Regions from separate parts of the Intrasporangium zincisolvens genome, predicted to be linked through region 2. Evidence: predicted binding sites of a transcription regulator. Region 2 holds the regulator's gene; the other holds the start of a gene.

Region 1 (6,972 bases), on a different contig from region 2:
GCGGAGCGCATCGCGGCCGCGGAATCCGCTGGCGCACAGGAGCGCCCGCGCCCCACACCGGCGGCGGTGTCGACGCTGGTGTCGATGAGCCGCAACCACCCCGGCGACACGCGTCGCAACCTCACCTCGGCCGAGCCGCGGGCCGCGGTCGAGGTGTTCCTCGACGTCTTCAGCCGGGCGTCCCTGACGTGGGAGGACCTGCCCCGGCTGCGCGCACTGACGACGATGCCCGTCGTGCTCAAGGGCGTGCTGCACCCCGAGGACGCCCTGCGCGCGGTCGACGAGGGCGTCGACGGCCTCTGGGTCTCCAACCACGGCGGGCGGCAGGTCGACCGGTCGGTGGCGGCGCTCGACGCGCTGCCGGGTGTCGTCGACGCCGTCCGAGGTGCAGGGTCCGCGATACCGATCGTTTTCGACAGCGGGATCCGTTGCGGCGCAGATGCTTTCGTCGCCCTCGCCCTGGGAGCCAGCGCGGTCGGCGTCGGCCGTCCGCACGTGTACGGGCTGGCACTGGCCGGCGCGACCGGCGTCGCCGAGGTGCTCCGCAACTTGCGCGCGGAGCTCGACCTCCAGCTGGCGCTCACGGGGCGGACGTCGGTCGCCGCGCTGACGCCCGACGACCTCGTGCGCGTCACCTGACCTCGCGTCGCCCGCTCGCACAGTGGATCTCGGTCGACGCCGCGACCCGCGACAGGGAGGATCGGGGCATGCCTGCGCTGGACCACCTCACGAAGGACGCCTTCCCCAAGTCGTCGAAGTACGACGCCATGTGGCTCGTCGACCTCGACATGGGCCCGCACCCGCTCTGGCTGCTCGAGGACCTCGCGGCCGACCTCGACCTGCGCCCCGGCATGCGCGTGCTCGACCTCGGGTCCGGTCTCGGGGCGACGTCGGTGTTCCTCGCCAAGGAGTACGGGGTCCAGGTCGTGGCCGCCGACCTCTGGGTCGACCCGAGCGAGGCCGCCGCCGTCTTCGACAAGGAGGGCGTGGCCGACCGCGTCCTGCCGGTGCGGGTCGACGCCCACCAGCTGCCCTTCGGCCGGGGCGCCTTCGACGCGATCATCAGCATCGACGCGTGGGAGTACTTCGGCACCGGCGACCACTACCCGCCCTACGTCGCCAAGTTCCTGCGCCCGGGCGGCCAGCTCGGCGTGGCGACGCCGGCGCTGACCACCGAGGTGCGCGAGCTCGGCGAGATCCCCGACCACGTCGACAAGGTCGTCGGCGCCGAGACGGCCGCCTGGCACACCGCCGAGTGGCTGCGCAGCCAGTGGGACTTCAGCCGCGCCTTCGCCTCCGTCACGGCGCGGAGCCAGCCGGAGGGCTGCGCGAACTGGCTGCTCTGGGAGCGGGCGGTCAACGAGCTCAAGGGCCAGGCCACCTCGCCGGTGCAGCAGATGCTCGAGGCCGACGGCGGCGCCTTCGTCACGTTCGCACTAGTCACCGGGAGGGTCGCATGAGCAGCACCGACGCCACACGCGTCACCGAGGCCGACCTCGTCCACCTGCGCCGGGCGGTCGAGCTGGCGCGGCTGGCCCTCGAGCGCGGCGACGAGCCGTTCGGCTCGGTGCTCGTGTCGGCGGACGGCGGGGTGCTCTTCGAGGACCACAACCACGTCATCGAGATGGACGAGACGCAGCACCCCGAGCTCGCCATCGCCCGCTGGGCCGGCGCCCGGCTCACCGCGTCGGAACGCGCCGCGGCCACGGTCTACACCTCGGGCGAGCACTGCGCGATGTGCTCGGCCGCGCACGGCTGGGTGGGCCTGGGTCGGATCGTCTATGCCGTCAGCAGCGATCGGCTGGGCCGCTGGCGGGCGTCGTGGGGCGTGCCGCCCTCGCCGGTGCGCGCCCTCGCCATCATCGACGTCGTGCCGGACGCCGTCGTCGCCGGCCCCGCGCCCGAGCTCGAGGACGAGGTGCGCAACCTGCACCAGCGGTTTGCCCGCCGCCGCCCACCCGCCTGACGCGTCCGCCCACCCCACTCGTGCGGCGGCAGCAACTGCGCCATGGCGCACTTCCTGCGTCTGATCGGATGCGATCCGCGCGGTAAGTGCGCCATGGCGCGGTTGCCGACCGGCTCGGGGACCGCTCCACGTCGGAACCGCGCCACGGCGCGCTGCCTGGGCGCCTGTGGAGAGCGTCGGCAGACGCATGGCAAGCGCATGCAGGGTCGGGGTCATGACGAACTCACACGAGCAACCGGCTCCCATCCGACGGGCCGACGCGCTGGAGGCAGGCCTCACCGACGCGTCCCTGAGGCGCAGCCACCGGGCCGTCTTCCGGGGTGTGCACCTCGAGCGTGGGTCGGTGCCCACCGTGAAGGCGCGAGCCGCGGCTGCCCTCTCGGTCGTCACCCCGGCCAGCTTCGTATCGCACCACACCGCTGCATTGCTGTGGGGCGGCGTCGTGCCCGACGACCCCGACGTCCACGTGTGCAGTCCGCGCAACCGCACCCGACGCGTCGGCATCGCCGCTCACCGGACGAAGGCCGGACAGCGCGTCGTGGCTCTTCGCGGCCTGCGGCTGACGAGCCCGGTACAGACATTCCTCGACCTGGCGCAGCTTCTCGATCTCGTCGACCTTGTCGTGCTCGGAGACTCGCTGGTCCGGGCCGGCCGAACCACCGAGGCCGAGCTGGTCGAGAGCGCCCGCCACCACAGCGGGCCGTACTCGCGGCTGGCTCGACGGGCCGCGTCCCTCGTGCGGGCTCGCGTGGACTCGCCCATGGAGAGCCGGGTTCGTCTGCTCATCGTTTTCGCCGGGCTGCCGGAGCCCGAAGTGGACCACCGGGTGCACGACGCCGACGGCCGGCTCCTGCGGCGCTACGACCTCTCGTATCTGCCCTATCGGCTCATCATCGAGTACGACGGTCGGCAGCATGCGGAGTCGGATGAGCAGTGGCTGGGTGACATCGGCCGCGATGAGGTCCTCGATGACGAGCGGATCCGTCGTCTCGTCATCATCTCGAGGGACATCTACTCAACCCCCGCACAGACGTTGGTGCGCGTGGTGAAGGCGATGCGGTCGGTGGGGATGCCGGTGCCTCCACTTCGCGACGAGTGGCGTCGGCACTTCCCGAGCCGGCCCGGTGATCTCGCCGTTCCTGCCTGACCGCCAGCGAGGGAAAGTGCGCCATGGCGCGGTTGCAGCATCGGATCGGTTCCGTATCCGGTCGAAACTGCGCCGTGGCGCGGTTGCGCTGTTGACGGCGAGAAGAAGCCGGGAAGGACGGAGGCAAGGCGCCGAGGGGTGGACAGCGTTTCGCCCACGGCGAACAGAGGCCGAACCTGAGCGCAACCGACTCAGGATGGGGAACAGGACCCGACGCCGCCGCGTTGGTCGGGTTGTGCTCGCCGACAGCGGGCACGGATAGCATCGAGATGTCTCTCGATCAGTCAGGAGAAGAACATGTTCGAACGGTTCACCGACAGGGCCCGGAGGGTGGTTGTCCTCGCGCAGGAGGAAGCACGCCTGCTCAACCACAACTACATCGGGACCGAGCACATCCTCCTGGGTCTGATCCACGAAGGCGAAGGCGTCGCCGCGAAGGCCCTCGAGTCGCTCGACATCTCGCTCGAAGCGGTCCGGGCCCAGGTCCAGGAGATCATCGGCCAGGGGCAGCAGGCCCCCACCGGCCACATCCCCTTCACGCCCCGCGCCAAGAAGGTCCTCGAGTACTCGCTGCGCGAGGCCCTCCAGCTCGGCCACAGCTACATCGGCACCGAGCACATCCTCCTCGGCCTCATCCGTGAGGGCGAGGGCGTTGCCGCGCAGGTGCTCGTCAAGCTCGGTGCCGAGCTGAACAAGGTGCGCCAGCAGGTCATCCAGCTCCTGTCGGGCTACCAGGGTGGCCAGGGCAGCGAGAAGGCCGGAGCCGGCGTCGGCCAGGCCCAGGGCGAGGGCACCCCGGCGGGGTCGCTCGTGCTCGACCAGTTCGGCCGCAACCTCACGCAGGCCGCCCGCGAGGGCAAGCTCGACCCGGTCATCGGGCGCGAGAAGGAGATCGAGCGGGTCATGCAGGTGCTGTCCCGCCGCACCAAGAACAACCCCGTCCTCATCGGCGAGCCCGGCGTCGGCAAAACCGCCGTCGTCGAGGGTCTGGCCCAGGACATCGTCAAGGGCGAGGTGCCCGAGACGCTCAAGGACAAGCAGCTCTACACCCTCGACCTCGGCTCGCTCGTGGCCGGCAGCCGCTACCGCGGTGACTTCGAGGAGCGGCTGAAGAAGGTCCTCAAGGAGATCCGCACTCGCGGCGACATCATCATCTTCATCGACGAGATCCACACGCTCGTCGGTGCGGGTGCCGCCGAGGGCGCGATCGACGCGGCGAGCATCCTCAAGCCGATGCTGGCCCGCGGCGAGCTGCAGACGATCGGCGCGACGACGCTCGACGAGTACCGCAAGCACATCGAGAAGGACTCGGCCCTCGAGCGGCGCTTCCAGCCGATCCAGGTGCAGGAGCCGACGCTGCCGCACGCCATCGAGATCCTCAAGGGTCTGCGCGACCGCTACGAGGCCCACCACCGGGTCACGATCACCGACGGCGCCCTCGTCGCCGCGGCCAACATGGCCGACCGGTACATCAACGACCGCTTCCTCCCGGACAAGGCGATCGACCTCATCGACGAGGCGGGCGCGCGACTGCGCATCCGCCGGATGACGGCGCCGCCGGACCTGCGTGACTTCGACGAGAAGATCGCCGCGCTGGTCCGCGAGAAGGAGTCGGCCATCGACGGCCAGGACTTCGAGCGCGCGGCCCGTGTCCGCGACGACGAGAAGCGCCTGCGCCAGGAGAAGGCCGAGCGCGAGGCGCAGTGGAAGTCCGGCGACATGGACGTCGTGGCCGAGGTCGACGAGGAGCTCATCGCCGAGGTCCTGGCCGCCAGCACCGGCATCCCGGTCTTCAAGCTGACCGAGGAGGAGTCGAGCCGACTGCTCCACATGGAGGACGAGCTGCACAAGCGCATCGTCGGCATGGACGACGCCGTCAAGGCGCTGTCCCAGGCGATCCGCCGCACGCGTGCGGGCCTGAAGGACCCGCGTCGTCCCGGTGGCTCGTTCATCTTCGCCGGCCCCACCGGCGTCGGTAAGACCGAGCTGGCCAAGACGCTCGCCGAGTTCCTCTTCGGCAGCGAGGACGCCCTGATCCAGCTCGACATGTCCGAGTACTCGGAGAAGCACACGGTGAGCCGCCTGTTCGGCTCGCCCCCCGGCTACGTCGGCTACGAGGAGGGCGGCCAGCTCACCGAGAAGGTGCGCCGCAAGCCGTTCTCCGTCGTGCTCTTCGACGAGGTCGAGAAGGCCCACCCGGAGATCTTCAACTCGCTGCTGCAGGTGCTCGAGGACGGCCGCCTCACCGACTCGCAGGGTCGGATGGTCGACTTCAAGAACACCGTCATCATCATGACGACCAACCTCGGCACGAGGGACATCTCCAAGGCCAACATGGGCTTCTCGGCCGGGCCCGACAGCCGTTCGGACTACGAGCGGATGAAGGCGAAGGTCACCGACGAGCTCAAGCAGCACTTCCGACCCGAGTTCCTCAACCGCGTCGACGACACCATCGTGTTCCCGCACCTCAACAAGGACGAGATCACGCAGATCGTCGACCTCGAGATCGCCAAGCTCGACAAGCGGCTCAAGGACAAGGACATGGGCATCGAGCTCACGCAGGCGGCCAAGGACCTGCTCGCCAAGAAGGGCTACGACCCCGTGCTCGGTGCGCGACCGCTGCGTCGCACCATCCAGCGCGAGATCGAGGACGCCCTCTCGGAGAAGATCCTCTACGCCGAGTTCACGTCCGGGCAGTACATCAAGGTCGACACCGAGGGCGAGGGCAAGGAGGAGACGTTCACCTTCTCCGACATGGCCCACCCCGACGCGTCGCACCGCCCGGCCGACGACCTCCCGGCGCTGCCCGAGGGCGCGGCCCTCGACGAGGCGCTGGGCGTCAACGTGACGGCCGGCCCGTCGGTGCCCGACGACACCGTCTACCCCGACCACGGGGTGGCCGGCGGCGAGCGCTGACCCCGCTGACGCGGTAGGACAACACGGCCGAAGGGGCCGGGGACACGTTCCCCGGCCCCTTCGCCGTCCCCGGCCCGACGCGTCCCGACCCCGATGCGTCGGCGCCCTTCGACCGGGGGTGGACGCCCGGGCCCGCGGGGGTCAGACCGGGGTCGTAGCCGGGGCGGACGCGTCGGGCCCGTCGGCCGACGACGCGCACCACCCCCCGCGGCGAGGGTTGGAGCATGAGCAATCGCATGAGCAACGTCGTCGGCAACGCCCCGGACGACGCCAGGAGCACCGACCCGAACGCGTCCCAGGGCCTCGTCGCCCGGGACCTCGTCATGACGTACGGCCGCAGCCCCGGCCAGACACCGCCCGCCCTCGGCGGCGTCGACCTGACCGTGCGCCCCGGCGAGAGCGTGGCCGTCATGGGCCCGTCGGGCTCCGGCAAGACGACGCTGCTCCACGTGCTCGCCGGCATCCTGCGCCCGACCGGCGGTCAGGTGCTGTGGCACGGCAGCGACATCGCGAGGATGTCGGATCGCGAGCGGACCACGTTGCGCCGCAAGGACTTCGGCTTCGTGTTCCAGCAGGGCATGCTGCTGCCCGAACTGCCCGCGGTCGAGAACGTCGCCCTGCCGCTCATGCTCGACGGGATCTCGCGAAGAGCCGCGACGCGCCAGGCGATGCCGCTCTTCGCGCCGCTCGGGCTCGCCGGCCTCGAGAAGCGACGCCCCGGCGAGCTGTCGGGCGGGCAGGCCCAGCGGGTCGCCATCGCCCGGGCCATGGTGGCGCGCCCCGGCGTCGTGTTCGCCGACGAGCCGACGGGCGCCCTCGACCAGCACACGAGCGCAGACGTGATGCGCCACCTCACCGACCTGGCGGCCCACACCGGTGCGGCCCTCGTGGTCGTGACCCACGACGAGAACGTCGCGGCGTGGTGCGGCACCGTGGTGCGGGT
Region 2 (6,972 bases):
CGACGAGGAAGGACTCGACGGCGCGCGGCGTGATCGACGGGCTCGCCGGCTCGACACCCACGGCGGGCCGGCCCCACGGGAGGCGGACGCCGAACGTGCTGCCCATGCCCTCGACCGAGTCGACCCAGGCGTGGCCGCCCTGCAGCTCGGCGAGCTGGCGCACGAGGAAGAGGCCGATGCCGGCGCCCTCCCGGGAGCGCGCGCCGTCGGTGCGCGGCAGCTGGCGGAACCGCTCGAACACCGACGCGAGGTCGGCCGCCGGGATGCCGATCCCGGAGTCGGTGACGAGTACCTCGAAGCCGTCCTCCATCGCGTGGAGGGTCACCTCGACCCCGCCGGCGGGCGTGTACTTCAGGGCGTTGGACAGCAGGTTGAGCACGATCCGCTCGACCATGTCGCGGTCGACCCAGGCGGGACGGCCGAGGTCGGGCACGTCGGTGGCGAAGGTGAGCCCGACGCGGTGCACCGCGGGGCGGAAGCTGGCGGCGAGGCCGCGCACGAGCTCGGCGACGTCGGTCTCGACGACGTGCGGCTCGACACGTCCGGCGTCGATGCGGGTGAGGTCGAGCAGCTGGTCGACGAGGACCCTCAGCCGCTCGGCGTTGCGGCCGACGAGCTCGAGGTGGCGCCGCACGGCCGGGTCGAGGTCCGGTACGTCGAGGGCGTCCTCGACGGGACCGGCGATGAGCGTCAGCGGGGTGCGCAGCTCGTGGCTGATGTTGGTGAAGAAGGCGCTCTTGGCGGCGTCGAGCTCGGCGAGGGCCTCGACCCGTTGCCGCTCGTCGTCGAGGCGGCGCACCCCGGCGAGGGCGGCGGCCACGTGCGACGCGCACAGCTCGACGTAGGCCTGCAGCTGCTCGTCCCACGGGCGTCGCAGGTTGGCGGTGACGACGAGCGACGCGCTGGCCTCGTCGCGCCCGGGCTCGACGACCGGCACGACGTGCACGTGGTGGCTCGGGCCGCTCGCCGCGTCGGCCTCACCGCGGGCGCCCACGACGAGGTCGACCGACGCGTGGTCGTTGACGTTCTCGCGCATGATCCCGAGCGCCAGCCGCTCGACGTCCTCGAGCGTGGCGGCGCCGCCGAGGGCGGCGCCGAGCCGCGACACGATCGAGGCGCGGCGCTCGGCCAGCACCTTGCTCGTCGTCTCGGTCGAGATGTCGAGGATCCCGGCGACCTCACCCTCGGCGCCGGTGACGACGCTGTAGGACCACGTGAAGTAGGCCTCCTCGAGGAAGCCGTTGCGATCGACGACGAGCAGCTGGTCCTCGTCCCACGACGGCTGGCGCGTCGTCGTCACCTCGGTGAATCGCGGCTCGATGACGTCCCACACCTCGGGCCACACGTCGCGCACCGGCAGGCCCAGGGCCGCCGGGTGCTTCTCCTCGCCGAGCAGGACCCGGTAGGCGTCGTTGTAGAGCATGAGCAGCTCCGGACCCCAGCACACGAGGATGGGGAACCGCTGCCAGAGCGCCGCGTTGACCACGCTGACGAGCTCGGCCGGCCACGTGTCCACGGGGCCGAGCCCGGTCGCCGCCCAGTCAACGGTGGCGAACAGACGCCCGAGATCAGTCTCGGGCAGCACGAGCCTCGGCATCTGCTCCCACGTCTCGCCGGCTCCGGCAGGGTCGGGAACACCGTACGACGTCGTCGGGTCGAGCGGGTGGGACAAGAGAAGATCCTCCACCTGGGCATGGCACAGCCAGTGCCCGCGTGGCTGGAGGCCCGGCAATCCTTGCACCTCACCGGGGGCTTGCCAAACGGTGCGGTACGCGTCAGTGCTCGGGACGCCAGACGACGAGCGCCTGCGAGGCGGCCGTGCGCGGCGGGCGCTGCCCGGGCCGCATCGGGACCGCCTCGCCGCGCGGGCCGACCGCGAAGAACCGCGTGCTCGCGTGCAGGGCCGCCTGGGTGCGCTCGAGGTCGGCCGCGAGCTCCTCGACCCTGGACTGCAGCGCGGTCACGTGGTTCTCGAGGTCGAGGATGCGCTGGATGCCGACGAGCGACACACCCTCGTGCGAGAGGCGCTGCACCTCGCGGAGCAGCTCGACGTCGCGGGTGCTGTAGCGACGCCCGCCGCCCCGGGTCCGCGACGGCGTCACGAGCCCGAGGCGGTCGTACTGGCGCAGCGTCTGCGCGTGCATCCCGGCCAGCTCGGCAGCTACGGAGATGACGAAGACGGGCGCGTCGTCGTCGTGCCCTGCGGGGCGTGCGCTCCTGCGTGCCATCCTCACCACTCCTTCCCTCGTCCTGACTCTGGGTGGGCCGCCCGGCGTCAGGCCCGGGCCCGGCGGAAGAGGTCGGCCCGGGGGTCCTGGTCGTCCTCGGCCGCGGCCATCGTCTCGATCGCGGCGCGGGCCTCGTCGGTGAGTCGCTGCGGCACGACGACCTGCACCTTGGCGAGGAGGTCGCCGGTGTGCTCGCCGCGGTGGACGCCACGGCCCTTGACGCGCAGGACGCGTCCGCTCGGTGTGCCGGCCGCGATGCGCACCTTGACCTGCCCGCCGTCGAGGGTCGGCACCGCGACGGTGGCCCCGAGTGCGGCCTCGGCGAAGGTGACGGGGAGGTCGACGGTGAGGTTGTCGCCGTCGCGCCCGAAGACCGGGTGCTTCTCGACGGTCACGGTGAGGATGAGGTCGCCGGCGGGGCCGCCGGCCTCGCCCTGGCGGCCCTTGCCGCGGAGGCGGATCTTCTGGCCGTCCTTGACACCGGCGGGGATCCGCGCGTTGATGCGGCCGAGGTCGGGCGAGCCGAGCGTCACCGTCGAGCCCTCGACGGCGTCGCGGAAGCCGATGCTCGTCGAGGCCTGAACGTCGGCGCCGGGCCGCGGGCCGGCCGTCGAGCCGTAGCCGCCGTACTGCTGGCCGAAGCCGCCGGCACCGCCCGGGCCACCCCCGCCGAACATCTGCCCGAGGATGTCCTCGAGGTTCGGCTGGCCGGCACCGGCACCGCCCCCGCCGAAGCGGACGCGGGTGCCGCCGGGACCGGCTGCACCGCCGAACGCCGAGAAGATGTCCTCGAACCCGGCGCCACCGCCGCCGGGGCCGCCCGCGGTGAAGCGGGCGCCCCCGTGCGACATGGCGCGGATCGCGTCGTACTCGCGGCGCTGCTCGGGGTCGGACAGGACCGCATAGGCCTCGCCGATCTCCTTGAAGCGCTCCTCGGCCCCGGTGTCGCCGACGTTGTGGTCGGGGTGCAGGTCGCGGGCGAGCTTGCGGTAGGCCTTCTTGATCGCGGCCGCGTCGGCATCCTGGGCGACGCCGAGGGTCGCGTAGAAGTCCTTCTCGAACCAGTCCTGGCTAGCCATGGCGCACCTGCCTCTCCTGCTGCGGCCGCACGGGGTCCCCGCCGGTCCTCACATCATCATCGATGCCGGCCGACGCGTGGGGCGTCGGCGCGGCGTGGCGCTCACGCGGGGTCGGCAACCGACACCCGGGCGGCACGGACGAGCCGGTCGCCGATGCGGTACCCCGGCTGGAGCACCTGCACCACCGTCGTGCCCGTGGCACCCTCCGGCAGCTGCGCCTCGACGTGCATGAGGGCCTCGTGCACGTTGGGGTCGAACTCCTCGCCCGCCTCGCCGAGGCGCTCGACGCCGAAGCGGCCGAGCGTCGCCTCGAGCTTGTCGGCGATGGCCGCGAACGGACCACCGGCGAGGTCGCCGGCCTGACGGGCCATGTGGATGTCGTCGAGGACCGGCAGCAGCGACTCGACGACGCTGCCCACCGCGGTGTGGCGGATGACCTCGCGGTCGCGGTCGACGCGCTTCTTGTAGTTGACGTACTCGGCCTGCAGCCGCTGGAGGTCGGCGAGGTAGGAGGCAGCGAGCGCGTCCTCCTGCGCGAGGGCCTCCCGCTCGGTGGCGGCCTCGGCGCGGTGGTCGTACTCGTCGTCGCCACCGGGCTCGGACGAGGCGCCGGGGCCGCCCTCGTAGTACGTGTGGTGGCCCCGGGCGCCCGCGCCGGGGGTGCCGGCGGACTCGCCGCCGGCACCCTTCGCGTCGGTCACCTCGGGCCCGCCGGCGCCGGGCTGGGCGCCCTCGGCCTCGGGGTTCGGGGTGGACTCGGTCACTTGGCGTCCTTGGCCTCGTCCTCGTCGACGACCTCGGCGTCGACGACGTCGTCGTCGGACGCGTCCGCGTGGGCCGAGCCCGACGGGGTGCCGTCGGGACCCGTGCCGTCGGCGCCCGGGGCGCCGGCGGAGGCGGCGCTCGCCTGATCCGAGGCGTAGACCGCCTGGCCCATGGCCTGCGACTTGGTGTTGAGGTCCTCGATCTTGGCCTTGACGTCCTCGGCCGTGGCCTCGGAACCCTCGGCGATCGCGGCCTTGAGGTCGGCGAGCGACTCCTCGACCGGCGTCTTGACGTCGGCCGGGATCTTGTCGCCCGACTCCTTGAGGAAGTTCTCGGTCGAGAAGACGAGCTGCTCGGCCTGGTTGCGCACCTCGGCCTGCTCGCGACGCTTGTGGTCCTCCTCGGCGTGCGCCTCGGCGTCCTTGACCATCCGGTCGATCTCGTCCTTGGACAGGGCCGAGCCGCCCGTGATCGTCATCTTCTGCTCCTTGCCGGTGCCCTGGTCCTTGGCACTGACGTTGACGATGCCGTTGGCGTCGATGTCGAAGGTGACCTCGATCTTCGGCACGCCGCGGGGGGCCGGCGCGATGCCGGTCAGCTCGAAGGTGCCGAGCGACTTGTTGTGCTGGGCGATCTCGCGCTCACCCTGGAAGACCTGGATGAGGACCGAGGGCTGGTTGTCGTCGGCCGTGCTGAAGATCTCCGAGCGCTTCGTCGGGATCGCGGTGTTGCGCTCGATGAGCTTGGTGAACAGGCCACCCTTGGTCTCGATGCCGAGCGACAGCGGCGTGACGTCGATGAGCAGGACGTCCTTGCGCTCGCCCTTGAGGACGCCGGCCTGCAGGCTCGCGCCCATGGCGACGACCTCGTCGGGGTTGACGCCCTTGTTGGGCTCCTTGCCGCCGGTCATCTCCTTGACGAGGGAGGCGACCGCGGGCATGCGGGTCGAGCCGCCGACGAGGACGACGTGGTCGATGTCGGACACCTTGATGCCGGCGTCCTCGATGACCTTGTGGAACGGGGCCTTGGTGCGGTCGAGGAGCGCCTTGGTCATCTGCTCGAACTGGGCACGGGTGAGGTTCTCGTCGAGGTGGATCGGGCCCTCGGGCGTCATCGAGATGTACTGCGCCGAGATGTTGGTGCTCGTCGCGGTGGACAGCTCCTTCTTGGCGCGCTCGGCCTCGTCGCGGAGGCGCTGCATCGCGATCTTGTCCTTGGACAGGTCCTGGCCCGTCTTGTTCTTCACCTGGGTGATGAGGTGCTGGACGATGACGTCGTCCCAGTCGTCGCCACCGAGGTGGTTGTCGCCGTTGGTGGCGCGCACCTGGATCGTGGCGAAGCCGTCCTCGGCGTCCTTGCCGACCTCGAGGAGGGACACGTCGAACGTGCCACCACCGAGGTCGAAGACGAGGATGAGCTCGTCCTCCTTGCCCTTGTCGAGACCGTAGGCGAGCGCGGCCGCGGTGGGCTCGTTGACGATGCGCAGGACGTTGAGGCCCGCGATCTCACCGGCCTCCTTGGTGGCCTGGCGCTCGGCGTCGTCGAAGTACGCGGGGACGGTGATGACGGCGTCGGTCACGGTCTCGCCGAGGTAGGACTCGGCGTCGCGCTTGAGCTTCTGGAGGATGCGGGCGCTGATCTCCTGCGCCGTGTAGGTCTTGCCGTCGATCTCCGGCGAGCGCCAGTCGGTGCCCATGTGGCGCTTGACGGAGCGGATCGTCCGGTCGACGTTGGTGACGGCCTGGCGCTTGGCGACCTCGCCGACGAGCACCTCACCGTTCTTGCTGAAGGCGACGACCGACGGCGTCGTACGACCGCCCTCGGCGTTCGCGATGATCGTCGGCTCGCCGCCCTCGAGGACGGAGACGGCCGAGTTGGTGGTGCCGAGGTCGATTCCGACCGCACGTGCCATGGTGACTCCTTGATGCTGTGGGTGATGCTCTGGTCCGGTTGACAGGTCCTCGCTCAATCTGCGCCAGCGGGCCCGTCGTTGTCAAAGCCGCGCTCGCAAATCTTGCGTCTGGTTGGCTCAACTCCGTGGTCGGGCGGATTGTTCCCGCGTGCGGATCCACAGGTGCCGTGGGTACCGTCGGGAGCACGAGCGGGGCAGCCGAGCGGCGAGGTGGACGTGCGATGACCCTGACGAGGACGATCGGCCCCCGGCACCGTGCGGGGCGCCGTGCCGGACGAGCAGCCGGACGGGCGCTGGGCACGCTCGCGATCGTGGGCCTCCTCGGCACCGCCGCGTGTTCGTCCGGCAGCCCGACCGGGACGACGTCCTCGTCCGGGTCCGCCACGGCCTCCACGCCCTCCGTCCCGACGAGCACGGCGTCCTCGACGTCGGCGACCACGACGACGCCGACCACGACCAGCGCCGCACAGACCCCCACGGCGTCGGTGACCTCGCGTGCGGGCCGGCCGACCGGATCGGTGACGGTGCTGCGCACCCTCGCCACCGGCCTCGACGTGCCCTGGGGACTGGCGCTGATGCCCGACCGGTCGGCCGTGCTGGTCACGACCCGCGACGACGGACGCGTCCGGCGCATCGACCTGTCCACCGGACGCGTCACGAGCGTCGGGCGCGTGCCCGGCGTGGTGTCGAACGTCGCCCAGCAGGGCGAGGCGGGGCTGCTGGGCATCGCCGTGAGCCCCCGGTTCGCCTCGGACAGAACGCTCTTCGTGTACTTCTCCACCGCGAACGACAACCGCATCGCCACGATGACCTACGACCCGACCGCACCGGCCGGGCAGCAGCTCGGGACACCGCGCGTCATCGTCCGGGGCATCCCGCACGGGGTGCACCACAACGGCGGCCACCTCTCCTTCGGCCCCGACGGCTACCTCTACGCCACGACCGGCGAGTCCGGCAACCCCTCTCTGTCACAGGACCGTTCGTCGCT

What was found. The regulator HspR, encoded in region 2, represses chaperone genes until heat shock. The targets are predictions, from matches to a motif close to AAGTTGAGTCNNNNNGACTCAACTT.
Region 1: a site for HspR is predicted at 3,287-3,311, ahead of RY076_RS11265 (ATP-dependent Clp protease ATP-binding subunit). Genes of this name have one in related genera too.

The regions. Positions count from the first base shown of each region.
Region 1 covers NZ_JAWIIL010000003.1:600,820-607,791, reverse strand. Annotated here, with positions in the region: gene RY076_RS11285 (alpha-hydroxy-acid oxidizing protein) at 1-639, shown strand, start outside; gene RY076_RS11280 (SAM-dependent methyltransferase) at 708-1,460, shown strand; gene RY076_RS11275 (nucleoside deaminase) at 1,457-1,966, shown strand; gene RY076_RS11270 (hypothetical protein) at 2,310-3,113, shown strand; gene RY076_RS11265 (ATP-dependent Clp protease ATP-binding subunit) at 3,411-6,029, shown strand; gene RY076_RS11260 (ABC transporter ATP-binding protein) at 6,254-6,972, shown strand, end outside.
Region 2 covers NZ_JAWIIL010000001.1:900,955-907,926, reverse strand. Annotated here, with positions in the region: gene RY076_RS04100 (ATP-binding protein) at 1-1,672, opposite strand, end outside; gene RY076_RS04095 (heat shock protein transcriptional repressor HspR) at 1,776-2,228, opposite strand; gene RY076_RS04090 (DnaJ C-terminal domain-containing protein) at 2,276-3,307, opposite strand; gene RY076_RS04085 (nucleotide exchange factor GrpE) at 3,409-4,071, opposite strand; gene dnaK (molecular chaperone DnaK) at 4,068-5,984, opposite strand; gene RY076_RS04075 (PQQ-dependent sugar dehydrogenase) at 6,206-6,972, shown strand, end outside.